3 regions of the Microcoleus sp. AR_TQ3_B6 genome follow, and region 3 is predicted to be linked to each of the others. Evidence: riboswitches for the same ligand, from Rfam matches in the RefSeq annotation. Region 3 holds a riboswitch; each other region holds the start of a gene.
The links. A riboswitch is a leader RNA that binds a small molecule or an ion and turns the genes downstream of it on or off. The one in region 3 is predicted to bind cobalamin.
Positions count from the first base shown of each region.

Region 1: linked by a shared signal. The riboswitch ahead of QUB56_RS02240 (hypothetical protein) and the one ahead of QUB56_RS34285 (DUF1636 domain-containing protein) in region 3 are both predicted to bind cobalamin.
Region 2: linked by a shared signal. The riboswitch ahead of QUB56_RS21310 (energy-coupling factor ABC transporter permease) and the one ahead of QUB56_RS34285 (DUF1636 domain-containing protein) in region 3 are both predicted to bind cobalamin.

Region 1 covers NZ_JAUBVJ010000002.1:241,074-248,787, reverse strand. The annotation lists gene QUB56_RS02270 (peptidoglycan-binding protein) at 1-1,011, shown strand, start outside; gene QUB56_RS02265 (hypothetical protein) at 1,383-1,637, shown strand; gene QUB56_RS02260 (hypothetical protein) at 1,661-1,789, opposite strand; gene QUB56_RS02255 (dihydrofolate reductase family protein) at 1,982-2,551, shown strand; gene QUB56_RS02250 (ABC transporter ATP-binding protein) at 2,555-3,403, opposite strand; gene QUB56_RS02245 (methyltransferase domain-containing protein) at 3,505-4,371, opposite strand; gene QUB56_RS02240 (hypothetical protein) at 4,391-4,831, opposite strand; cobalamin riboswitch at 4,989-5,133, opposite strand; gene QUB56_RS02235 (ABC transporter substrate-binding protein) at 5,597-7,057, opposite strand; gene QUB56_RS02230 (leucine-rich repeat domain-containing protein) at 7,261-7,714, opposite strand, start outside.
Region 2 covers NZ_JAUBVJ010000046.1:56,533-64,246, forward strand. The annotation lists gene QUB56_RS21290 (hypothetical protein) at 1-214, shown strand, start outside; gene QUB56_RS21295 (pentapeptide repeat-containing protein) at 230-2,362, shown strand; gene QUB56_RS21300 (FAD-dependent oxidoreductase) at 2,738-4,318, opposite strand; gene QUB56_RS21305 (Uma2 family endonuclease) at 4,562-5,344, opposite strand; cobalamin riboswitch at 5,578-5,724, shown strand; gene QUB56_RS21310 (energy-coupling factor ABC transporter permease) at 5,786-6,502, shown strand; gene QUB56_RS21315 (energy-coupling factor ABC transporter substrate-binding protein) at 6,509-6,841, shown strand; gene cbiQ (cobalt ECF transporter T component CbiQ) at 6,838-7,638, shown strand.
Region 3 covers NZ_JAUBVJ010000131.1:3,291-11,004, forward strand. The annotation lists gene QUB56_RS34250 (metal ABC transporter ATP-binding protein) at 1-184, shown strand, start outside; gene QUB56_RS34255 (metal ABC transporter permease) at 308-1,144, shown strand; gene QUB56_RS34260 (WD40 repeat domain-containing protein) at 1,541-2,623, opposite strand; gene QUB56_RS34265 (GTP-binding protein) at 2,611-3,582, opposite strand; gene QUB56_RS34270 (hypothetical protein) at 3,778-4,101, shown strand; gene QUB56_RS34275 (aspartyl protease) at 4,098-4,484, shown strand; gene cobW (cobalamin biosynthesis protein CobW) at 4,579-5,607, opposite strand; gene QUB56_RS34285 (DUF1636 domain-containing protein) at 5,800-6,210, opposite strand; cobalamin riboswitch at 6,233-6,379, opposite strand; gene QUB56_RS34290 (hypothetical protein) at 6,508-7,714, opposite strand, start outside.

The DNA of each region.
Region 1 (7,714 bases), on a different contig from region 3:
CTTCCTACATTATTTTGGTTTTTGGAAGGATTCAATGGTTGGGGCTACCGAGTGGGCAAAGGACGCGACACAACACCACCTTTTCGAAGTGCCTATATTTACTCTGGGACAAAATTTTACGAAAAAGGCAAATATACGGCAGACGGTAAATTCGATCCAGATGCTATTAGTGCTCAAGTTGGTTGTATGGCACAACTTAAAGAGCTAGAAAGCCGAAATCTGATCAGCTTATCACCATCAGGAAACGAAAAGCTTAATGAGAATGTCGTAGGTTCTGTTTCAGCTTGGCAACACATTCTCAATGGTTGTGGCTACCATCCTGTCCTTACTATTAATGGGAATATGGATGCGGCAACTATAGAGATGACCAAGAAGTTTCAGACAGATCTCAGTTTGCCGGTTTCAGGAACAGTTGATTTGGCAACTTGGCAGGCGGGTTTCAATCATAGGAAACTTCCTAGTTGGTCTAATTTAGTACCACCGCTTTCAAAGTTAAAGAATCCACTTCCCGGTACACCTCCAACTGACACAGGCTCTACTTTGTCTTTGGGCGGAATTACGATAAAACTTAACAGTTTCTATAGTAAAGCAAGTAACTACGATGCTGTCTACGATAATGTGATGAGTTGGTACGGGACAACAAGCAACGCATGTGTGGCTTTTGCATCTAGTGCACTTCGATTGTCTGGTTACAAAGTTCCCAAAACAGTTGACAGTCAGGGATTTGGTATCTCATTATGGACGGCTGCCTTCTCTCAATATCTCCAGAACCAAGGATGGACAAAATCAACTAATGCGAATGCGTTACAACCAGGAGACATTGTTTTTACTGATGACGGTGGCTTTGGTGATGGAATTCCTATGCATGTCTATGTCTTTTCTAAGTGGCATGATACGGCTAAGGAAGTTGCATGGGTAATTGACAATCAAGATTTTACACATCGTCGTAACATCTACGATGGTGGAGGGGGATTCAACTTCACACCCTTCGCATACTTTCTGCGTGCATGACAATCGAACTAGCAGATAATACAGGCTGGGCGTTACCCGCCCTACTTGTTTAGACATCTTATTATCGTTGTTTCAGCGCTGTCCCACCAACGATTTACCAGCCAAAATCTACTGCTGTAGGTTGTACTGGACTGATGCTCTAGAGATGTCGCTGGTTTCAGTCATTAGGGTTTAGCATTCATACTGCACGCTCATTGTTTTAGCTCACAATTATCTGACTGTTGTAGGGGCGAGCGCACCTCATCACTCGTTCATCTCCTCACCAAACAAGGGGAAATGAAGGTTACAAGTGCGATCGCTCTTTCCCCCCTAGTTCAGCAATAAATAAGTGATGACTTAGTTGAGTTTAAACCTTTTAGGGAGTTACTCAAATGACACATTCTTCTAGCGTTGAAACTAAACCAAATTCTTCGGAACATGGAAAGGAATTAGCAGAATTCCTTCAGGGAAATAATGGGAAATACTCGACCATGCGAGCCATGAGTTTTATTGCGCTGATTGCAGCGATTGTGTTTGGCGCAATAACAATAACTAGCGATGATGCTGATGGCAAAGAAATTACAATGGCTTTTTTAGTGGCAGCTTTTGCACCAAAAGCTGTTCAAAGATTTGCAGAACGTCCGTAAGTAAAGTTGAGTTAGATGGATGATTAAAGCAGCCGCAGCGCTTGTAAAATCTGTTGTTGCCATTGCTCAAAAGTGTGCATTTTTGAGTAATCGTCTTTCTCCACGATCGCCTTGATTTGCTCGATCGAGCTCGATCGCCACCAATACACCAAGCAGCTAGCTATTAGCCTGACGGTCGCACCTCGTCACTCGTTCATCTCCTCACCAAATAACGGGATATGAAGGTGAAGAGGGCGATCGCCATCTTTCACTTTTTTAAGTTATAGACAAGGCGCCCTTGAACGATATACAATAGAAAGGGTTGGGTCTTTTCATCCGTAAAGGCATTTGAGACGTTACTTTTAATGAAAACTCAATATTACACTTCCGCCAGCTTAGATGGTTTTATTGCTGATTCACACAACTCTCTCGATTGGTTGTTTCAGTTCGGCGAGGCGGGAGACAGCTATCCTAATTTCATCAGCGAAGTAGGGGCAATAGCAATGGGAGCAACTACTTATGAATGGATTCTGAACAATCAGATCGATGAAGGTGCCGATCGTCCCCAAGCATGGCCTTACGAACAACCGGCTTGGGTATTTACCTCTCGGATTATGGCTGCGATCGAGGGGGCAGATATTCGATTTGTGAAAGGGGATGTCTTACCTGTCCATCAAGAGATGGTGGCGGCCGCAGGAAATAAGAATATTTGGCTTGTAGGAGGTGGCGATCTGGTTGGTCAATTTTACGATCGCGGGTTGCTTGATGAAGTAATTGTGTCAATTGCATCGGTGACACTTGGTAGCGGAGCACCGTTGTTACCGCGCCGGATCGCCACACCCCCGCTAAGACTTTTATCCGCGAAGGTTTATGGAGAAGCCTTCGCCCAGTTGCGCTATCAAGTTCCTATCCGGGCCGATGAGACAACTGCTTAATCTTTAAATCAGCCGCCGCGCTTGTAAAATCTGTTGTTGCCATTGCTCAAAAGCGTGCATTTTTGAGCTATCATCTTTCTCCACGATCGCCTTCATTTGCTCCATAAGCTCGATCGCCAGCGGTACGCCAAGCTGCAATTGTTCCAAGACATCGCGCTGAGCAAAAACTGTTTCCGGTGTGCCTTCTAAAATCAATTTTCCTCGATCCATTACAAACACCCAATCTGCCCAGCGGTAGATGAAATCGAGGTCGTGACTTGCCAAAAGAATAGTGGTTCCGGCGCTGTGAATTTGTTGGAGTAAAGCGATCAGTTGTCGGGTGTGACGCGGATCGAGATAGGCGGTAGGTTCATCTAACAGCAGCAGTTTCGGCTTGAGAACCATGATATCGGCGATGGAAACCCGCTTTTTCTGCCCCAAGCTGAGATTGTGAATTGGTTCGCGGGCGAGTTCGCTGAGATCGAATTTGTCGATCGCCTGCTGTACCTGTTGAGCAATTTCGGATTCCCTCAAGCCTAAATTGTACAATCCATAGGAAATATCTTCTTCTACCGTCGCAGCTACTAATTGATGTTCGGGATTTTGAAAGACGAGTCCGATTTGTTGGCGCAGTTGCATCAAAGATTTGCGATCGTAGCAAAACGGTGCGCCTTCCCAGCGAATGATTCCCTGTTGCGGTTGATACAAGCCATTTGCTAACAGAAAAAAGGTAGTTTTGCCGCAGCCGTTTTGACCGATCAGCCCGCAGCGTTTCCCGGCGGGGACTTTGAGGTTTAGATCGTGAATTGCCAATCGGGAACCGCAGGGATAGGAGTAGGAAGTGCGATCGAATTCGAGAATCCATTGAGACATATTTGTTATTTGTTATAGCCTTCCAGGAAGAGCCTGGGAATAAATACCAGGAGGCTCTCCCTCCTACCGATTACCGATTACCAATTACCATTGTATTTGTGTCAGCCTTCATCGGATTTTGACAACTGCCAAAGTTGAAGTTCATAACAGAGATGTTGCTCAAAAAGTTGGCTCGCCTCCAATCCTTCAACCACCAGCTTCTTGAACCAGCGACGAAATATCCAGCGCAGGAATTTGTGGATTGGCGGAACTGCGATCGCAATTAAATCTGCAACATAGATCATCGTATTCAGTCCATACCTGCGGAAAGTATCGACATACAAATCGATAGTCGGCAAAATATGGGAGGAAATATCCTCAGTTTTTACTAAAGTGAATCCAGCCTGCTTTAACGCTGCATGAAGTTCTGTTACAACATGACAATTAGAGAACATTCCCTCTGTATAATTAGCATCAGAGCGCATCATATCGGCAAGCAGCACGTAGCCACCGTGATTGAGGATTTTGGCGGCACCGCTAGCAATATCAACAGCCGACATATACTGGCTACTTTCGCTAAAGAGAATAAGATCGTAGAAATGGGTTGCTTTGAAGTCTTCAAACCTGGTGAGGTGGAAGATTGCCCAATCGCCCGTACACTTAACAAAGCGCTGTTGTTGAAACGGATCGGGTGCGAGTCCTTCCACTGCAAAACCTCGATCGAGCAAATAAGCCGCATTCCCGCCAATCCCGCAGCCCACATCCAGTATGGTATGAGTGCCTTTGGGGATAGCATCCAACAGTTTTACAGTATAAGCTTGCTGAGCGCTGCGCAATCGGGCGATCGTTAGTTCCTCAGCGGGCACAGGTAGAGTTTCCCAATAGCCGTAGTGAAGGTAGGGCGAATCTGTCAGGCCCAAATAGTAATTAAGCGCTGCATTTTGGTAGCGAGTCACCTTAGAAATTTCGATTGATTTTGGCTGCGGCATTCGTAAAATTTAGTAAGTTTTAGGATTTCGGGCAGAGTTGAAATTCTTCCCAGCGCTTGCATACTTGTTCATAGCACTCAACGGTCGAAATTGCCAACTTTTGCAACAAATTGATATCAATCTGACCGTTAGCGATCGACAAAAATATAATAACTTCCTTTGGCTCGTAGCCAGCAATAATAGAGAGCAGATTTGAAACAGTATTTTCCTCTAGTTCTAGTTCTTGCAAATAAGCAGTTGCATGCAATTGGGAAATAAATTGCAGATCGTACTTAATAGTATCTACGCTCCAATTCACAGAACCATTAATGGGAGTATTGATTTTGCAAACAACCAAGCCTCGTCCTCGATGCAAAAAGCCATTCCAAGCAGTATATCCGATCGGCAAAATATTCTGGTGAATAAACAAATTTTGCCAGTAGCCAAAACTACCCTGCCAAACACTATCTTCAATTCGCATTTCTTTTCCATTAAAATAAGACAAGCTTCAGAACACAGATCGAATTAAATCAGCGTTCATCTGTGTTTATCTGCTAATATCTGCGGTAAAAAAAGCCCAATCCAATAATTAAAAAAATAATAAACTCACCATCATCCATACCTCGCAGATGAAAAACATGATTGTAAACAAATCGGCGGGCATCCTGACTCAGAGAAGCAATAATCTCATTACAGTTGCGGGACAGCGCCGGATTCGCACCGAACTTTCCCCCTTGCGTCTGATGACTGTTCCTCATCAGAGCCGATCGATATACGGGAATATTACCACTATTTGGGATATTTGACAAAAAACCGATCCGACATCTGCAACAATTCTTATGAGGAGTAGGGTTTAGGCATCCTGTCGGCCCAATACTTCCTTTTCTATTCTATATTGTGATTCGGTGGGTCGCCCGTCATCATAACAATTTTTCCATTGAGAAATTCATGCCTATCCTGAGAATTGACTTCAGCTTCTAGATCTTCTTCAGCCGTATAGGTTTTGGTTTCAACTGGCGCGATTATACACAACGCTCTCCTTTAATCTACTCATTTTAGTTTATAGTAAAAATTTTGCTAATTCAACAGAAAAGTAGATTTTAATCGTGCTAATAAACAGGCAAGATGCCTGTTCCACAAAGAGGGAATTTTCTTGTGGGGAGTAGGGGTTGGGCAGGAACTCCCACCCCTGAAAGGCTGATTGAGAATGGTGCTCTGGGCGTGAGTCCGATCGCACTTAACAAACTTACCGCAGAGGAACAAAGTTATAGCCAGTGCTTCCACCTTGTTTAACTTGCACTAAAATCGGCTTACCAGCCCGATCGCCCGTGGGCAAAAACTTCACATCCTCGCTCGATCCCGGTGTCGAAAAACTCGCATTTCTGAGTGCTTGTTGCAATCCTTCCCGCGTAGTGCTTTGCCGCAAGCCAGCGATGACAGCTTGAGTCGCGTCAAAACTCGTTGCTGTTCGCCAATTCACAATGCCTCCCCAACGCTGGCGGGCATTTTCTGGGAAAGGGCTGCCGGGATTGGTTTCAGGATGCCAGGGAACGGGCAAAACAAGCCCGTCAACATCTTTCTGTCCGTCTTTTACAGTTTGAAAGGTGTAGAGCGTAGTGCTGCCGTAGAGTGGCAATTTGCCTTGATTGATGCGTGCCAGAGAGATAGCGCGATCGATGCGATCGATGTGGGGTGCTAACATCAATCCTTGTGCACCTTTGCTGACAGCATCGGCGAGGGCATTTTCGGGATTAAAAGAGCTTAATGAAAAGTCGCAAACAGTGGGAACTAACTTACCTCCAGCAGCCGTAAGAGCTGCCACAAATTCATCTTTAAATGATATGTTATCCCGTGCTTCGGAGTCATAACAAATAGCAATATTAGTTTTGCCTGTTTTGACGGCATATTCTGCTAAGGGAGCCGCCATGACGCTAATATTGGGGATTGTCCGAAAGATGTAGCTGCCAAATCCTGATAGATTATTTGCAAAGCTCGTCGGTGTCACCATTACCAGTTTTTCTTGCTGATATATCGGAGCAGCTTCGAGAGATGCGTTGCTAGCATTGTGTCCAATTACTGCTAGTATAGTCGGATCCTTTGTCAATGTCTTTGCAACTTCTCTGACCACTTCTGGACTGTTGTCATCGTTGACAATTTCTACTTGCAGTTTGGCGCCGTTGAGGCCACCGCTAGTATTGATTTCATCCTGAGCTTGCGCGACACCTCGGAGGATTTCTTGGGCGACATTGGGGTTACTACCAATGGGGACGCTGACAGCAATTTTTAAGAAAGAACCTTTGCTGGCTGTGGCATTATTCAAATAGATAATGGTTTCTGGGTCGTTGCGATTCTGTTGCAGCGAAGCCTGAAAATTTTGGACAGCACCTTGGTAATCTCCCTTGGCAAAAGCTTGAACGCCGGCTTCTTTTGCTGCTGTGGTTTGGGATGTTAGCAATATCTGTTTTCCTAAACTGATGCGATTGGCGATCGTTCCCGATGGGCTCGCGCCCGATGGACTCGCGCCCGATGGACTCGCACCCGATGGACTCGCACCCGATGTAGGTGTAGGAGTAGAAGTAGATCTATCTGAACTTTTCGATGTCAATAAACCGGGAAGGAACTTGTACGCGCCAAAGGCAATTAAGCCGAGAGCAACAATAAAAAAGATGGGCGGGGGACTTTTTCTTTGGTTAGTATCTAGGGACATAATTTTTTCTCCTTATATAATTTATACAGACTCTACAGAAAAGCTGCTAACTACAATCAGTATTCAAGAGCTTTCTGTTAAAGTCAATTCATTAAATTCACTAATTAAGTTCATAAAAGTCATATTTGTATTTTTAGGGTCGGCAGGATGCCCAGTCCACAGGAGTTTCATCAAAACTGGCTGTTTGGCTGAACAGTCAATTTTTAGAATACAAAGGGTGTTTCCCAATCACAGATAGACTCTGGCTGGAGAGGGCAAGTTTTGGGTTCGATCGGATTTCCGCTGAGGTTCAGTACATCCAGGCTAGTCAAGGATTGTAACGGTTTGGTGTCAGTAATTTGATTGTCGTTGAGGAACATCCAAGTCAGTTTAGTCAAAGATTGCAAGGGCTTGATATCCGTGATTTTATTGTTGTTGAGCAAAAGCGCATTCAGATTAGTTAATGATTGCAATGGCGTAATGTCGATAATTTTATTGTTGTTGAGTTCGAGTTCGGTCAGCTTAGTCAAGGATTGTAATGGTTGGATGTCGCTGATTTGATTTGTGCCGAGGTTGAGTTCAGTCAGGTTAGTTAAAGATTGCAATGGTTTAATGTCGCTGATTTGGTTGTATCTAAGGTCGAGAACGGTCAGTTTAGTCAAGGATTGCAATGAGGAG
Region 2 (7,714 bases), on a different contig from region 3:
TTTCTACAATCAATTACTCGACAAGTTTCAAAAACTCCCCAAACCGGGACAGGTGGCAGCCTTTGCCTTGGCATCGATAATTGTCCTGACAGTCTTCAATAGTGTCGTACAGCTAATTTCGGCCCTGATGACTCTAGCCGTTCTCGGAGTGCTAATCTACATAGCATATAAATTGGCAATTTCCCCCCAGTCCTCAAATACTAACGACAAATAATAGGAATTTCTGAATATGGCTAGCCCCACCGCGCCCAGCGGCCTCAATCAACCCGATCCGTCTTGGCAAACACAATCCAAGCAAATGCCACTGCTGGTTCGCAGGTGCGGCGCTTGGGCCGTGGAAATTTCGTTAATTGCCGCCAGCGCCCTCGTTCCCTTCAGTATCGGGGTATTGGTCAACAATGAATCTCAAACCGTGCCACTCAATCCCTCCATAGCAGCAGCATCCGAAACCGTCGCCCGTACTTTGGGCATACCGGTGCGCGATCGCAGCCCCAGAGTCTCCGCCCTAACTAATCTATTCTGGTCAGCGGCCCTGCTGGCACCGGCAGTTTTAGCAGCGTCGCAACTGTTTTTGCTCGCCAGAACCGGTCAAACTCTCCCCAAACGCTGGTTCGGTGTCAAAGTTGTCACAGCCTCGGGTACTCCTGGGGGTTTTGGGCAAGTGCTAATTCGCGAAAGTTTAGGGCGCTGGGGAGTGCCTATGGGCGTCGCTTACGGCATTTGGCGCTTGACGGGTGCGTTTCCAGATTTGCTGATTTTAGGGGGGCTGTGCGGCTTGGCAGCGATCGCAGACGGCGCTTTTGCATGGCGTTACAAACGGCAAGCGGGACACGATCGCCTCGCTAATACTTTGGTGGTCAGCGCCCAGGAGAATCAACTGTCTCCCAATCCACTCAAGAGTCCAGATTGGACTGAGGAAGACGCGCAGATTGCGGCTTTGGTTGTGACGCCGCAAACCGGGCTCGCAGAAAGTCCCAGTTTGTGGAATTGGATTCGCCAACACCCAGGGGCAACTTTAGTGATAGTTACCATCGGTAGCGCGGGATTGATTTTAACTTTGTTTGTCGGCACTCTCATCTACACTCAAACTCAAGCAAATCTGCGGGATTCCCGGCAGCGGAACGACGAATTATTTGTGGCTTTAGTCAGCAAATTGTCTCCCACATCAACTAGCGGGGCATCCGGCAGGCGATCGGCCATTTTGGCCTTGGGGGCCGTGGAAGACTCCCGCGCCGTACCCCTGCTAGCGGATTTGCTAGCTCAAGAAGACAGCCGCGCCATGCTGGACGCGATCCAGCAAGCTTTAGTCAGTAGCGGGCCGAAAGCTTTGCCTGAGTTGCAGCGGTTGAACCAATCTCTCAGCAACGACCTCGATTCCCTGGGCTTTGGCGGCAAGGCCCCGGAACGCGAGTTAGCGGCCGCCCGCCAGCGAACAGTACAAAGGGCGATCGGCAAAATTCTCACAGTGTATAGCAGCCAGCTCAACGGCGCGGATCTGAGCCGCACGGATTTAGCTCAAAGTCCTGCCGGCCCTGGTCAGTTTACTTTAGTATTAAACAAAGTTGACTTGTCGGGAATTAAGTTGAAAGAGGCTAATTTAACCAATGCCAGCTTGCAGGGAACTCGCTTTTACGGCACTGGCGAAGACAGGCGGCCGGGTACATTTGACGATTGGATTTCTGACTTGACCGCAGCTAATTTTGAAGGAGCAAATTTGACCGGGGCATCTTTGAACAGTGCTGTAATGAACCGGACTACTTTTGTGCGCGCTGTCCTCAACAAAGCTAATTTGTCCAGCGGAAATTTGAAGGCAGCTAATTTCAGCAGTGCTATTTTAATTGGGGCTTCTTTGCAGGAAGCAATGTTAAAAAATGCAATTTTTACAGGTGCAGATATAGGAAGCGCGAATTTGTCGGGAGCGGATTTGTCAGGTGCGCGTTTGGGCAAAGTGAAGGCTCAAGGCGCTCAGTTGTCCTTGACAAATTTGTCTAAATCAGAATGGCAAGGTGCTGATTTGTCCGGTGCGGATTTGAGTGGCGCGAACTTACAAAATGCGGATTTGAGCTCGACTAAACTCGCCAACGTGAATTTAAAAGATGCTCGATTGCAAGATGCTAATTTGCGGAATGCGGAGGTGAGTTCGGTTGATTTGAGGGGCGCGAATTTAGCGGGAGCGAATTTTAAAGGGGCTGTGTTCCTGGGGAAGGCAGCTTCGGAGCAATTTATTCAAAATCCGACCGGTAGTAAATCGGGTCGATTCCAAGGAGTTGATTTTGCCGAGGCTAAGAATTTAGATCAAAGTCAAATTGCTTACATTTGTTTGCAAGGGGGGATTCATCCGAAGTGCCCGCCGAAGAATTAAGGATTGGCTGTTAGCGAGTAGGGGACATAATATTAATAGCAATTTTACTCATTTTTTGCTAAAAACTTTTGTGTTGAGTTTCGTTTCACGGGCAAAACCTACTACTGAATTGTTGATTGATAGTCCAGGACGCACGGGTGGTCAGAAAGCTGTTTTTTTTACCGAAAGATGCGTTATATCATTTCCGGTTACACCGTCCGTGATGTTGACGGTTGACGGTTGACTGTTGACAGTCAACCGTCAACCGTCAACAGTCAACAGTGAACTCGAATTTACTATTCCGATGCTAACGGATTTGATATTACAGACCGCAGAACAAGGCAAAAAACCCGGTCATGAAGGTTTTGATGCGTCCAGGACTAATTGAAATTGCTATTACGCAATAGCATCCGAAGTGACAAGATTCTCAAATTGCGCCAATAGCATTCCATCAGCATTATTTGCAACTCCAAAAATTCTAGGTAACTGACCTGTTTCAGCCAGAACTTGTCTCACTTCTCGGTTAGATACCTCGGCTAGAGTTTTGTTATTTAGAAGGGCATTAATCGCCGCGATACCGACACCTTGACCAACGGCGACGTTGAATTCAACAATTCTGCCTGCAGAACAGGCAAACCCTTCAAATCCAGAACACGGACTGACCACTGCCAGGTTAGGAACGTTTTTAATTAATGCGTGGCGGATGCCAATATTGAAGGTAGGCTTTTTAAAAAGCATACTTTTAAACCATCCTAGACTGTTTGCTTTCTCGTCAAGACCCTGGATACCTCCGCGGATATCAAAATAATAGCTAAATGTTCCCAGTGCCTCATTAGCAGGTACGCCACCTAAAAGCATTTGTGCGCCAGTTAAAGGTTCTACAACTCCCGTCACATTGCCGGCGTGTCTGATATAAAGTTCTGACGCAGTAGTAACAGAAGTAGCCCCCAAACTCCTCAACCAAGCTGCAAGAAATGATATCTCTTTTTTCATATTAGCCGTGGGTTTGCTCCCGCTTCTCGCTAAGGCTTCCGCTTCGCTGGCGGTGACTGCAAATAAAAGCGCATTCCACGAAAGTCTGTCATTTGGAAGTATTGCTATATTTCCCAGATCTAAAATCATGCCAGTTTCAGAAAAAGATAGCTTTCTTCCTCTAAAGGAGTGGTAAGCTACAGATAAAGCCGGCGAGCGAACATCGATGTAATCGTTTTCCCCCCACAGAGTTTTGAGATTGCCTCTAGTGTCGATCATTTCCCGCCGGAGTTTTTCTGCTAGTTGGGCATCCTTGTCAGCAGCGGACAGCAAAAAATTTTGAGCCTCTGAATCGGCCAGGTTTGTGAAGCGTTTTAGATAAGTGTAATCGAGTTCTTTCAGTCTCCTTGCACTGAGTCCTTGGGTTTCAAAAACGAGGGTGACTGCAAGTTCTGAGTTAGGCAGACCAAATGTTTCAAATCCCTGCAACTTTCTCACGCCGGCAGCTTGAGCTAATTCGGCATTGACAGTGGCATCAATAAATTGCTTGCCGACATAAACTGTGCCTCTAGAGGTGGTTATACTGGCAATTTTTTGGCCTTCTTTTTTGACTGATTGAATTTCTACGTTGCTGAGGATATCGACTCCAGCTTGTAACAGCATTTGTTTCAGCGCTGCACTGGCTTTGCCGGCATCAAGTGCAATTTTCGTAACACCGGATTTTTGCAGGAATTCTTTATAGATTGCCGGCGGTGAACCAAAGGTATCTAAATTTAAAGATTGTTTAAGTTCTGGACTAATCTGACTTCTATCTAAATAAGCAAGGCCTCCTCTTACCAAATGCCCGCCAATTCCTTCTTGCGAGCTTCCTTTAGACATTAGCAGAACTCGCGGATAAAGCTTTGTCCGGCGACGATATTCTCTGGCGGCAGAGATAACAGCGAGAACTCCTGGAACTTCATCACCAAAGCCGATGACATCGTAATAGCGCACATCCATGACCATTATTTAATAACCTCTTCTGATTTTTATCTTTTGGAGCTGGATCTCAATGTTTGCCGTCAAACTCTCTGTTTGTGTCAAGTCTAGCCCCATATTTCCCGATTTTTGCGATAAATATTCACACATTCCTGGATGCAGCAACCGGGTTTTTTCCCGAAAATCCTCCGTTGAGGGCGATCGATCGGGCGTTGAAAAACCCGGTTTCTCAGCGTCAAGAGTCTGTAAGTATCGTAGGCTTTACTGCCATCAGCTCAGAGTATCAGGATCAATCCCCAACTCCCGCAATCGCTGAGCTAATCGATCGGAACGTTGGGCCAATCGATCGGCGCGCTGCGATTCCTGTTGGGCGCGCTGCGATTCCTGTTGGGCGCGCTGCGATTCCTGTTGGGCGCGCTGCGATTCCTGTTGGGCGCGCTGCGCTGATTCTTTCACCTGTTCTTCAGGAGTCAGATAACGTTTTCCATCGGCATCATACCAATACAACCACTCCCTTGTCACCCCAGAATAATTGCCCCTTTCACAACCAATTCCCAAACCAATTTCTGGCATCCAAACTGGATGTCCTGGCTGTAACTCGTACTTCCCATTGACTAACTTGTGTACTTCCAAACGGGGTTTACGGCGGCGGCGGGAAGAATAAATGACGTAATAAAGTATGCCTAAAGCTTGATATTCCTCCAACTTTGCGGTGTATTCTTTGCGATAAGTTGGGGAAACTACTTCCAGCACAAAAGTCGGCAGAACATTTTCATCCCACAGGACGTAACTAGGACGCAATTCTTCATCATAAAACCTTTCTACACCTAAACTCAAGAAAGCATCGGGTACAATGGCAGGTTTGTCTGGGTGATAATAGATACCCATATCTATGCCAAAAAACCAGTCCATTCGTTCTCCCCAAAGTATGAGCAATATTGCTTTTAGCAACCCTGGTATTAATTCTTGCAGTTCGTTATCCACAGGCGTTTCATCAGAGTCTGGTAGTTCATCGGCTGAGGGCCAGTGCCTCGGGAATTTGTAATCTAACATGGCGACTTTTCTCAAAACTCACTAAGATTATAGCGTTTACTTGTTTTGCGAGAGTTGTTTATCTGGCTACAAACTACTTTATAAATACTAAAAGAAGGTTTATTTAACGAACCGCGAAGGCGCAAAGGACGCGAAGGAAGAGAAAGAATAGAATGAAGAAGATAGATAATCTCGAGTGAGTTAATCTGAATGAATTTTTGTAAAAGATTTGCTGAGATTTACGCGATCGACTAAACTATGTCTAACGAGTCGGTTCTAATGGGGAGCAGCCGTTAGAGGAAAGGGGGAAAGTTCGGTGCAAGTCCGGCGCTGTCCCGCAACTGTAATGAGAGTTTTGTCGCTTTCTGAGTCAGGATGCCCGCCGATGTGTTAATTTACATAGTCTCATCTGCGAGGTTCAGCGTGAAGACCAGAAATCGGAAATTGGTCAGCTTGGGATTGATGGCTGGCTTGAGTTGTTATATTGTCCTGGGCTCGGCAACGCCCGCCGCAGCTATGCACATTTCAGAAGGTTTTTTGCCGGTGCAATGGGCGGCTTTTTGGTGGATGGTGGCGTTGCCTTTTTTTGCATTTGGGTTGCGATCGATTACTCGCATTACAAAAGAACACCCGGAACTTAAACTATTGCTTGCTTTGGCGGGTGCGTTTACTTTTGTGCTTTCTGCTTTAAAAATTCCTTCGGTAACGGGCAGTTGTTCTCACCCGACGGGTACCGGTTTGGGTGCAATTTTGTTCGGCCCCTCGGTGATGGCTGTACTGGGGGCTTTAGTTTTGTTGTTTCAAACGTTACTGTTAGCGCATGGTGGCTTGACAACGCTGGGAGCGAATATGTTTTCGATGGCAATTGTCGGCCCTTTTGCTGCGTATTTTCTCTATCGATTGCTGTTGCGAACTGGTAGCCAGCGGGCAGCAATTTTTTGTGCGGCGGCTTTGGCAGATTTACTGACTTATGTGACGACTTCGATTCAATTAGCATTAGCTTTCCCGGCCGCAAGTGGCGGTTTTATGGCTTCGTTTCTCAAGTTTGCTGGCATCTTTGCTATCACTCAAGTACCCCTGGCTATTAGTGAGGGATTGCTGACTCTATTGGTCTGGAATTGGCTGCATTCTTACGGGAAGCAGGAGTTGGAAACTTTGAAATTATTGAGGCAGGAGTGAGGGGCAGTGAATCAAAAACCTACAAAAAATTACCAATCTACTTCGCTGCAAAATTGGCTGTTGGCTGGCGGTGTGATTGTTCTGGCAGTGTTTCCTCTCGTTTTTGTGCGGGGTAAATACGGTGGTTCCGATGACCAAGCTAAGAAAGCAATTACGGAAATTCAACCGGGTTATAAACCTTGGTTTAATCATTTGTTTGAGCCGGCTAGCAGCGAAATTTCAAGTCTATTGTTTGCGTCTCAAGCGGCGATGGGGGCTGGCGTAGTTGGGTACGTCATTGGGTTGTATAAAGGCCGATCGCAATCTCGGCAGCAGTCTGATAATAAATCGTCGGAATGAACCATCAGATTGATAGTCTGGCTTATACAAATCGCTTGCGGGGGTTGCCGCCATCTCACAAGTTATCCTTTGCGATCGCCCTTTTAATTCTGTCTCTAGTTTCTGGGACGATGGTCCAATTGTCGATCGCCCTTTGGTTGGCCGTCTGGATCGTCATCTATGCGGGTATTCCGGGGAAACTGTATTTGCGGTTGCTGTCCCTACCGTTGATGTTTTTGCTGACAAGTTTGCCTGCTTTGGCGCTGGGTGCGGTTGCGGGCGATCGTATCCCCGCAATTGGGTGGGATATTTGGCAAGGTTGGGGCATTAGCACAGGCACTTTTTATCTATATGTGAGTCGCACTGGAATATACCAAGTGAGCTTGCTGTTTGCCCGCGCCTTCGCATCGACAAGCTGTATGTATTTCATCCTCTTGACGGTTCCATTTACCGAAATCTTGCAAATTCTCAGACAATTACGCTGTCCAGAGTTGGTCACAGAACTGCTATTACTAATGTATCGGTTTATTTTTAGCTTATTGGCGATCGCCGATGAACTTTGGATAGCCCAAAACTCCCGCTGCGGCTACCGCACTTGGAAACTAGGAATGCGTAGTTTAGGCATTTTAATCGGGCAATTGCTTCAGCGAACTTTGGAAAACTACCGTCAAGTATCGCTGAGTTTAGCGTCGCGCGGCTTTAATGGAAAACTGCGCGTTTGGAATTCTTACCCTTATAAACCTTCGCGAAGATATATATTTGAAGCCGTGTTTGGGTGTACAGTTTTAACTTTGTTAAACGTACTATTTCAACATTAAATTACTTCCAGGCTCTGCCTGGGAACGCAGAACCGGAGCCTCTGCCTCCAATTTCCCCTTCGCCACGCGAGGCAGA
Region 3 (7,714 bases):
ACTCAAAGCCCAAAATAAAACATTGCTAGTAATCAGCCACGATTTAGGCGAAACTTTAAAACAGTACGACAATTTATTATTGCTCAACAAGCAGTTGATTGCGACTGGTTCCTGCCGAGAAGTTCTGACCGCAGCCAATATTCAAAAAGCCTATGGATACGATTTAAGTTTAGTTGCGGCGTGAGAGGAAAAAGATTTATTTTTAACCGCAGATGAACGCAAATAAACGCAGATAATTATCTTATATCTGCGTTTGTCTGCGTGTATCTGCGGTTAAAAGAATAAGATTATTGAGGTAAGTAATTAAATGTTAAATCTACTAATTGAGCCGCTCAAGTTCGAGTTCATGCGAAATGCGCTCGCCGTCGGCGTTTTGCTAGGAATTCTCTGCGCCGTTGTCGGCTCCTATTTAATTGTACAGCAAATGGGAATGATGGTTGACATGATTGCCCATTCGGTATTAGCAGGATTGCCGGTTGCTTTTTATTTAGGTTTCAATATTTCGATCGGCGCGTTTATATCGGGAATCATCAGCGCGGTAATAATGGCCTGGATTCAATCGCAATCGCGCCTAAAAATTGATGCAGTTATGGCATTAATTTTGTCTACATTTTTAGCAATTAGCGTCACGCTGATTGGCCTGCTGCGGACAACTAAATTAGACTTAGACGGATTTTTGTTTGGGAATATCTTATCAGTTGCACCGACGGACGTGCAGCAGACTTTTGTCATTACTTTGATAATTTTGGTTGCGGTTAAACTCCTTTACAAAGAACTGCTATTCTATACTTTTGATCCCCTGGGAGCGCAAGCCTGCGGTTTGCCTGTAAACTGGATTTATTTAGGGATGATTTCGGCGATTACGCTGACGATTGTTGCGAGTTTGCAAACTGTGGGGGCGCTGTTAGTAATTTCGCTGTTAATCGGACCGGGAATTACGGCGTATTTGTTGGTAAAAGAGCTGCATTTAATGATGGGATTAGGAGCCATTATTGGGATTACAGCTAGCGTGACTGGTATGTATCTCAGCTATTATTGGAATATGCCGTCAGGTGCGGCAATTGTATTAGTTGTTTTTGGGCTATTTTTAGTAGCTTTGCTGTTGAGTCCCAGTCAAGGGATTTTGACAAGAAAGAGAGGATAACACTCCTGGACGGACAGATTCTATCTGTTGTGAGTTTTGTATGCTTATTTACGCAAAAAGTAATTTAACGCCCTACTTATAGTAATCTATAGCAATCCTAAATGATTTGCGTAATTATTGTAGGGGCAATCCCCCCGTGGTTGCCCCGATAGATAGGGGGTAGGCAAAGAAAGGCACTACCCCTACAAATTTATCTGAATGATTTAGGATTGCTAGAGGATTTTGTAAAGAGCAAGTTCAGTGCTGGACGCACTTCGACGCTTAGAAACCGGGTTTTTTACTCGATGTGGTCTGCAACGAAGTAGACGCTGGAAAAACCCGGTTTCTGGGCACCCGTGGGTAAGCCCTAAAGTTTTCAATTGTTTATGTTTTGGTCAAACGGATGCGTAGGCGAACTTAGCGCCGCCCGAACTCTTTGCCGCCCAGAGATTTTGACCAAACCAGCAATTCGCCTCCACAGCCGCCAGCGGCGAGAAACTGGGCTTCGGGATGCCATGCGAGACAGGAAAAACCGCCCTCTGCACCTTCTAGAATTTGCAGCAATTGTTCTGCTTCGTACCACAAACAAACTTGACCGTCTGCGGCTGCGGAAGCTAATAAAAATGTGGTAGGTTCAAAGGCGATCGCATTTACCACATTTTCATGCACTTCTAAGGCCCAACCTTCCCAACCGACTTCTTCATCAGCGTCTCTTTCCCAGACGGAAATGCCTTGAGAACTCGAAGCAGCTAACAAAGGTGCACCCAAAGAATTAGTTTTATCCGACCAAGCTAACTCCCGGACTTTCCCCGGAAAACCCTGCATTACCCACGGTTGAAAACTGCCCCATTCATTAACAATTAGGGTGTTGTCCATATTGCCGCAAGCTAAATATTCCCCTGACGGCGACCAAGAAATTGCACCTGTTGCAGACGGTACTGACAAGACGTGCGGGTCTTCGTCCCAATCTTCGCCGTTCCAAACTTTGACGCCTTGATAGCCGCTAACTGCCAGATATTTAAGAACAGGATGCCATGCTAAATCGAGGATAGATGATGAGTTGAAATTCAGCGTTACTTCAACAACATCATCATCAGCATTCCAGACTTGAACTGACCGGCCCATACTGAAAGCTAACTGATTGCAGTGGGGACTCCAAGCTAACTTGTCAACCCAGACGCGCTGGTTATCCAAATCAGCAATTAATTCGCCCGAATGGGCGCGCCAAATTCGCACTTTTCCGTCTTGGCCGCCAGCAGCTAGAAATTGGTTGTCGGAGGAAAAAGACAAGCAATCGGCTGATTTACCCGTGGCAGTTTGTAGCGGTTGCAAGGACAATTCATTAACTCCTCCTACTTTCGCCAGCATCACTTCGCCCGCAGCGGAACAGACTGCTAAAGTTTTGCCGTCCGGCGACCAAGTAACAGCAGTTACGTAGTCAGACAGCATTGCTTCGGCGTGAAATTCCAGGGTTTGTTCGCTACTTTTTAAACTAGACACCGACGGAAATCCTCTCGCAATTGATTTTCGTTTAAGTTGCGGCCGATGAATACGAGTTCATTTTTCGGAGTTTCGGTAGCTTTCCAAGGTCGATCCTGCCGGCCGTCGAACACCATGTGTACTCCTTGGAAAACAAATCGCTTGTTGTCTCCGGCGATATTCAAAATGCCTTTTGTCCGAAAGATATTCGGACCTTGAGTTCGCAACAATTCCTCAATCCAATCGCTAAATTTGTTGCCGTCAATGGCGCCCGGTTCTACTATTGCTACTGAGGTAACAGTTTCGTCGTGTTCGTGTTCGTGTTCGCCCAAAAAGTCTGGTTCGATTTCTAATGCCCGGTTCAAATCAAATGCTTTAACGCCCAACAAAGCATCCATTTGTAATTCTGCGTTGCGGGTACGGTAAATTTTTGCCATTGCATTCATGGCGCGAATTCGCTTTTCTAATTCTGCCAATTCTTCATCAGTCACTAAATCTGTTTTATTTAGTAAAACTACATCAGCGAATGCAATTTGTTCTTGAGCTTCGTCTGCGTCCCAGTGCTGCCAGATATGCTTGGCATCGACTACGGTGACAACTGCATCTAGCAGCAATTTGTCCCGCATATCTTCGTCTACAAAAAATGTCTGAATTACGGGCGCGGGGTCGGCTAAACCTGTGGTTTCGATGACTATGTGGTCGAATTTGTCGCGCCGCTTCATTAAGTTACCGATAATCCGGATTAAATCACCTCGGACTGTACAGCAAATACAGCCGTTGTTCATCTCGAAAATTTCTTCATCGGCATCAATTATCAGTTGGTTGTCGATGCCTACTTCGCCAAACTCGTTGACGATGACTGCAACTTTTTTGCCGTGTTCCTCTGTTAAAATCCGGTTGAGTAGGGTAGTTTTGCCTGCACCCAGATAGCCCGTGAGAACGGTAACAGGAACTGATTCGATCGCCCCAGCACTCACCATACTTGACCTCGATTATTGTACAATGATAACCATTATCGCTATTCTATACCAGACAGGCTGCTAGGATCCAGAATATTACAAAATGTTAATAAATTGTTCGCTGGAGGCTTTTGGGTCGGATTCGGTCAAAAATAGACAAAATAATATTTGTTGGGTTATCATAAATCAATCTCTAAATTTAATTTGAAAAACACCATGACTCCGCTATCTTCCAAGCGAAAAGCGCTGCGCGGTAGACTTTTTCCCGACCAAACTATACCACCTGAAGAATTAGCAAGGCGCAAAGCAGAAAGAACTAAACTCGGTTTGCGCTGTAGAGAAATATTTGAGCGAGTTCGCCCGGAACTGATCGGCGAGTATTACAATTGGTTTATTGCGATCGAGCCCGACAGCGGAGAGTATTTAATTGACAGGAAATTTCTCGGAATCATTGAAAAAGTTAAAGAACAATATAGCGATGGAGATGTGAGGCTAACAATATTTTGCCTCAATGAAAGAGGAACCTGCGGTCGGATATGATATCAGGAAGGTTTGGGGAAAACGGAGAGTTATTTTTTGAGATAGAATTGATTGCTTCTAATGGCGAGGTTTTTCCTGTGGAAGTGCTTCTAGACACTGGTTTTACCACAGGTTTTATAGCAATGAATTCTCAAGATTTAGATGCTTTAGATTGGTCTTTAATTGCCCCGCAAATCGAGATGCAGACAGCGCGGGGAGAAGGCTTTTTTGATATCTATGAAGCTTGGGTAATTATTGACGGTCAAGATTTGATCGTTCCCGTTCATGTGGGAGAGGATATTCCGGAGATTTTAATCGGTTCCCAATGGTTGGATAGGATGCAGTTAGTTGTTAATAAACCAAGCGGGATTTTGACGTTAGAAATAGTAGGGAGTGCAGAATGATTGAAGAACGATCGCCCTTTGTCAAAAAAAGCGTGAAGCGGAGCTATCCCGTTCGCGAAGCGTTCCCGAAGGGTAGGGAATCGCCCGCATTCCACTACAAGAATGACTGTATTTTAGCAGAGTCGAGTTCCCGACCGATCAGCACTAATTTGGTCTGCCGGAGTTCGGAAGGTTGCCAAGGGCGATCGTAGAAATATTCTATGCGATCGCCCACACCTTGCAAAACCATCCTCATCGGCTTCTTGGGAACCGCCACAAACCCTTTAATCCGATAGATTTCCTGCTGCTGCATCAAGGATTGCAGTTTTTTCACCAAAGCTTCAGGTTCAAATTCGCGATCGGCAATAAAGTAAGTCGAGTTAATATCATCATCATGTTCGTGTTCTTCCTCAGCATCGTGGTGACTCGGGCGAGACTCCAAATCATCCTCAACCGCCGCATTAAATCCCAATAGCACATCGGGGTTAATTTCGCCAGCTTTGCAGGGAACAATTTTCACACTCGGACGCAACTCTTGTTGCAACCAGCTTTGGACTTTCTGGTGAGTTTCAGCATCTACGCGATCGACCTTCGTTAAAAGTACCATATCGGCACAGGCTAACTGGTCTTCAAACAATTCCTCGATCGGAGTTTCGTGATCTAAACTAGAATCAGCCTGCCGCTGTGCCATCAAAGCATCGATATCACCGACAAAAGTACCGCTAGCAACAGCTTCGCAATCGACAACAGCAACAACACCGTCCACAGTAGCACCGGTGCGAATTTCCGGCCAGCGAAAAGCTTGAATTAAAGGTTTAGGAAGTGCCAGGCCCGAAGTCTCAATTAAGATACAATCAATTTTTTCTCTGCGCTTCAACAATTCCTGCATAGTCGGCAAGAATTCCTCTTGAACCGTGCAGCAAAGACAACCATTTGTTAGTTCAACAATATTGCTGCTAACATTTTCTTCTTCGTCGCAAACTTGGCAATCGCGCAGCAGTTCTCCATCAATACCGATTTCGCCAAATTCGTTAACCAGAACAGCAATGCGGCGACCTTGATTATTTTGCAATAAGTGGCGAATTAAGGTAGTTTTGCCGCTACCGAGAAAACCAGTGATGACAGTAACAGGAATTTTGTGCATGGATAATTTTGTGCTTATTTGGTGATATTTCGTTCCCAGGCTCTGCCTGGGAATGCTAATCTAGAGGCTCTGCCTCGCTGGAAGAAAGGAGCGCTTTTAATACGAGGCAGAGCCTCTGCATATGCGTTACCAGGCAGAGCCTGGGAACGAGAAACGAGAAGGTAAAAACTAAAGTCCTTACTACAAACCTATCTAATTTGGCAGTGGAGGAATCTTTGCTAAAACGCCTTTTTTCAGAGCTTGAGGACGCTCAGACCAAGGCAACAAACCGTCCGGTTTAGCATAGTATTGACCCGCGCATTCGAGTACAGCCTCGACGCTTTCCGACTCATTTGCTGGTAAATCGCCAAACAGATAAGTGTACTTTCCAACAGCAGCAAAAGACACCGCACAAGAGTGACTGCAAGCACTCATGCACTCAACCTCTTGAATCTCAAATTTATCGGAAAACTCCCAATCTTTAGCGAGTTGCGACAAATTTTCCATGAATTGTTGACCGCCGCTTTTGCCTTCGCGCTTGCCGTTTTTCCAAACACTAGCGCAAGCAGTGCAAACAAACAGACTGTGCTTTGTGCGTACAGCCGTGTTAATTCCATCCATCATCCGTACCTCGCAGATGCGTTCAAAAGTGAGTTAGATATCGGCGGGCATTCTGACTTGAGAAACCACAACGGTTTCCTTACAGTTGCGGGACAGCGCCGGACTTGCACCGAACTTTCCCCGTTTCCTCTAGCGACTGCTCCCCGCTAGAACCGATCGCGAAATCAAATCCTATCACACTTGCCGCCTTTTTGGAAAAAAGTTAAGTTTGTAGGAGCGATTTTTAATATGTAGCAGTATAAAAGAAACTTTCGTAGTAAGCACTAAAGTCCTTTTTAGGGAACTGGTATTAGCTTTTGGTTACATCCAGATTGCTTGAGCAACTGTACTGCGGATTCGCTTTAAGTTTTCCTCGCCTATATCTTTAAGCTTTAACAAAGACTCGTCGCTAGCTTCTGCTAATTTTGACACAGTGGAGTACCCAGCATTTTTTAGTATATCAATTTTAGGCTTGGTGAGTCCATAAGGATATGCCTTAGATTGCTTGAGTTTGCTAATATCTTCATTTAAGATTAGCATTTCGCCATGCTCAGGTAATTCAGGCAATTGAATTTTAAACAATTCGCTTGTTTTGTGTAATTCTAAAGGCTCATTTCTCTCATTTTGCTCATTTAACCACCTAGTATAAATTTCATTAGTAACCCGAGCTCCCGTAGTTTTTTCCAACAATGTGCATAGATTCAAGCTATATCTTGTTCCTCGTCCTCTCGATTTCATTGCCCGTGAAACATCTCGAATTGAAATAAATCCAGTATATTCAAGTAGTTCTAACGGCTTTGATAGACGTTGTGCAATTTCTCTTAAAATAAGTACATTCTGCTTATTTTGCTCACCAGCCTGCTGAAATATTGATTCTGCAATCTCCGTTGCAGGATCGAGCATTGGTGCATATATGCCAAGTTTGGGCTTAAGCTCTTCAATCAAGGGCCAATAGTAATTACTGGCAAGGTCTATCAGTGTCTTGGTTATATGGGCTAAACTAATCTTGTTTTCTCCACAGTTTCCCGACAGACTATTCCATGCAAATATAAATCCCCTCATGTTTCCCAGTACAGCCCGTCCCATCAACCCCGCAACATTTTCTAAAGTCAATTGACGAGAGAAAGACTTTTCAGGAAGTCGCTGAGAAAACCTTTTTCTAATTATCTCGGCAAAGTTGGTATTATAGTCTTTTAGTTCATCATTCCTTGAAACATCGATCACCGTAGCATCATTATATACATCAAACCTTGTTCCAAAATTAGTAACTCCCGGGTAAATAGCAGCTTTACATGATATTGTACTGCTCGATAAAGTCCGAAATATATCGAAAAATTCATGCAGCGGAGCTTCCCGACCAATGTGAGCCGCGTCATCAAATAAAATAACTATCCTTTTCCCAGATGCACTCGATAAACCCGATAATTCTCTCTGAAGTGATGTGATGTTTGGCAAAGCTTCAAACTCAAAGAGATTATCTGCTTTAATAACTGCCTTATTTACGGCATCAATTATTAGCTGGCATAAC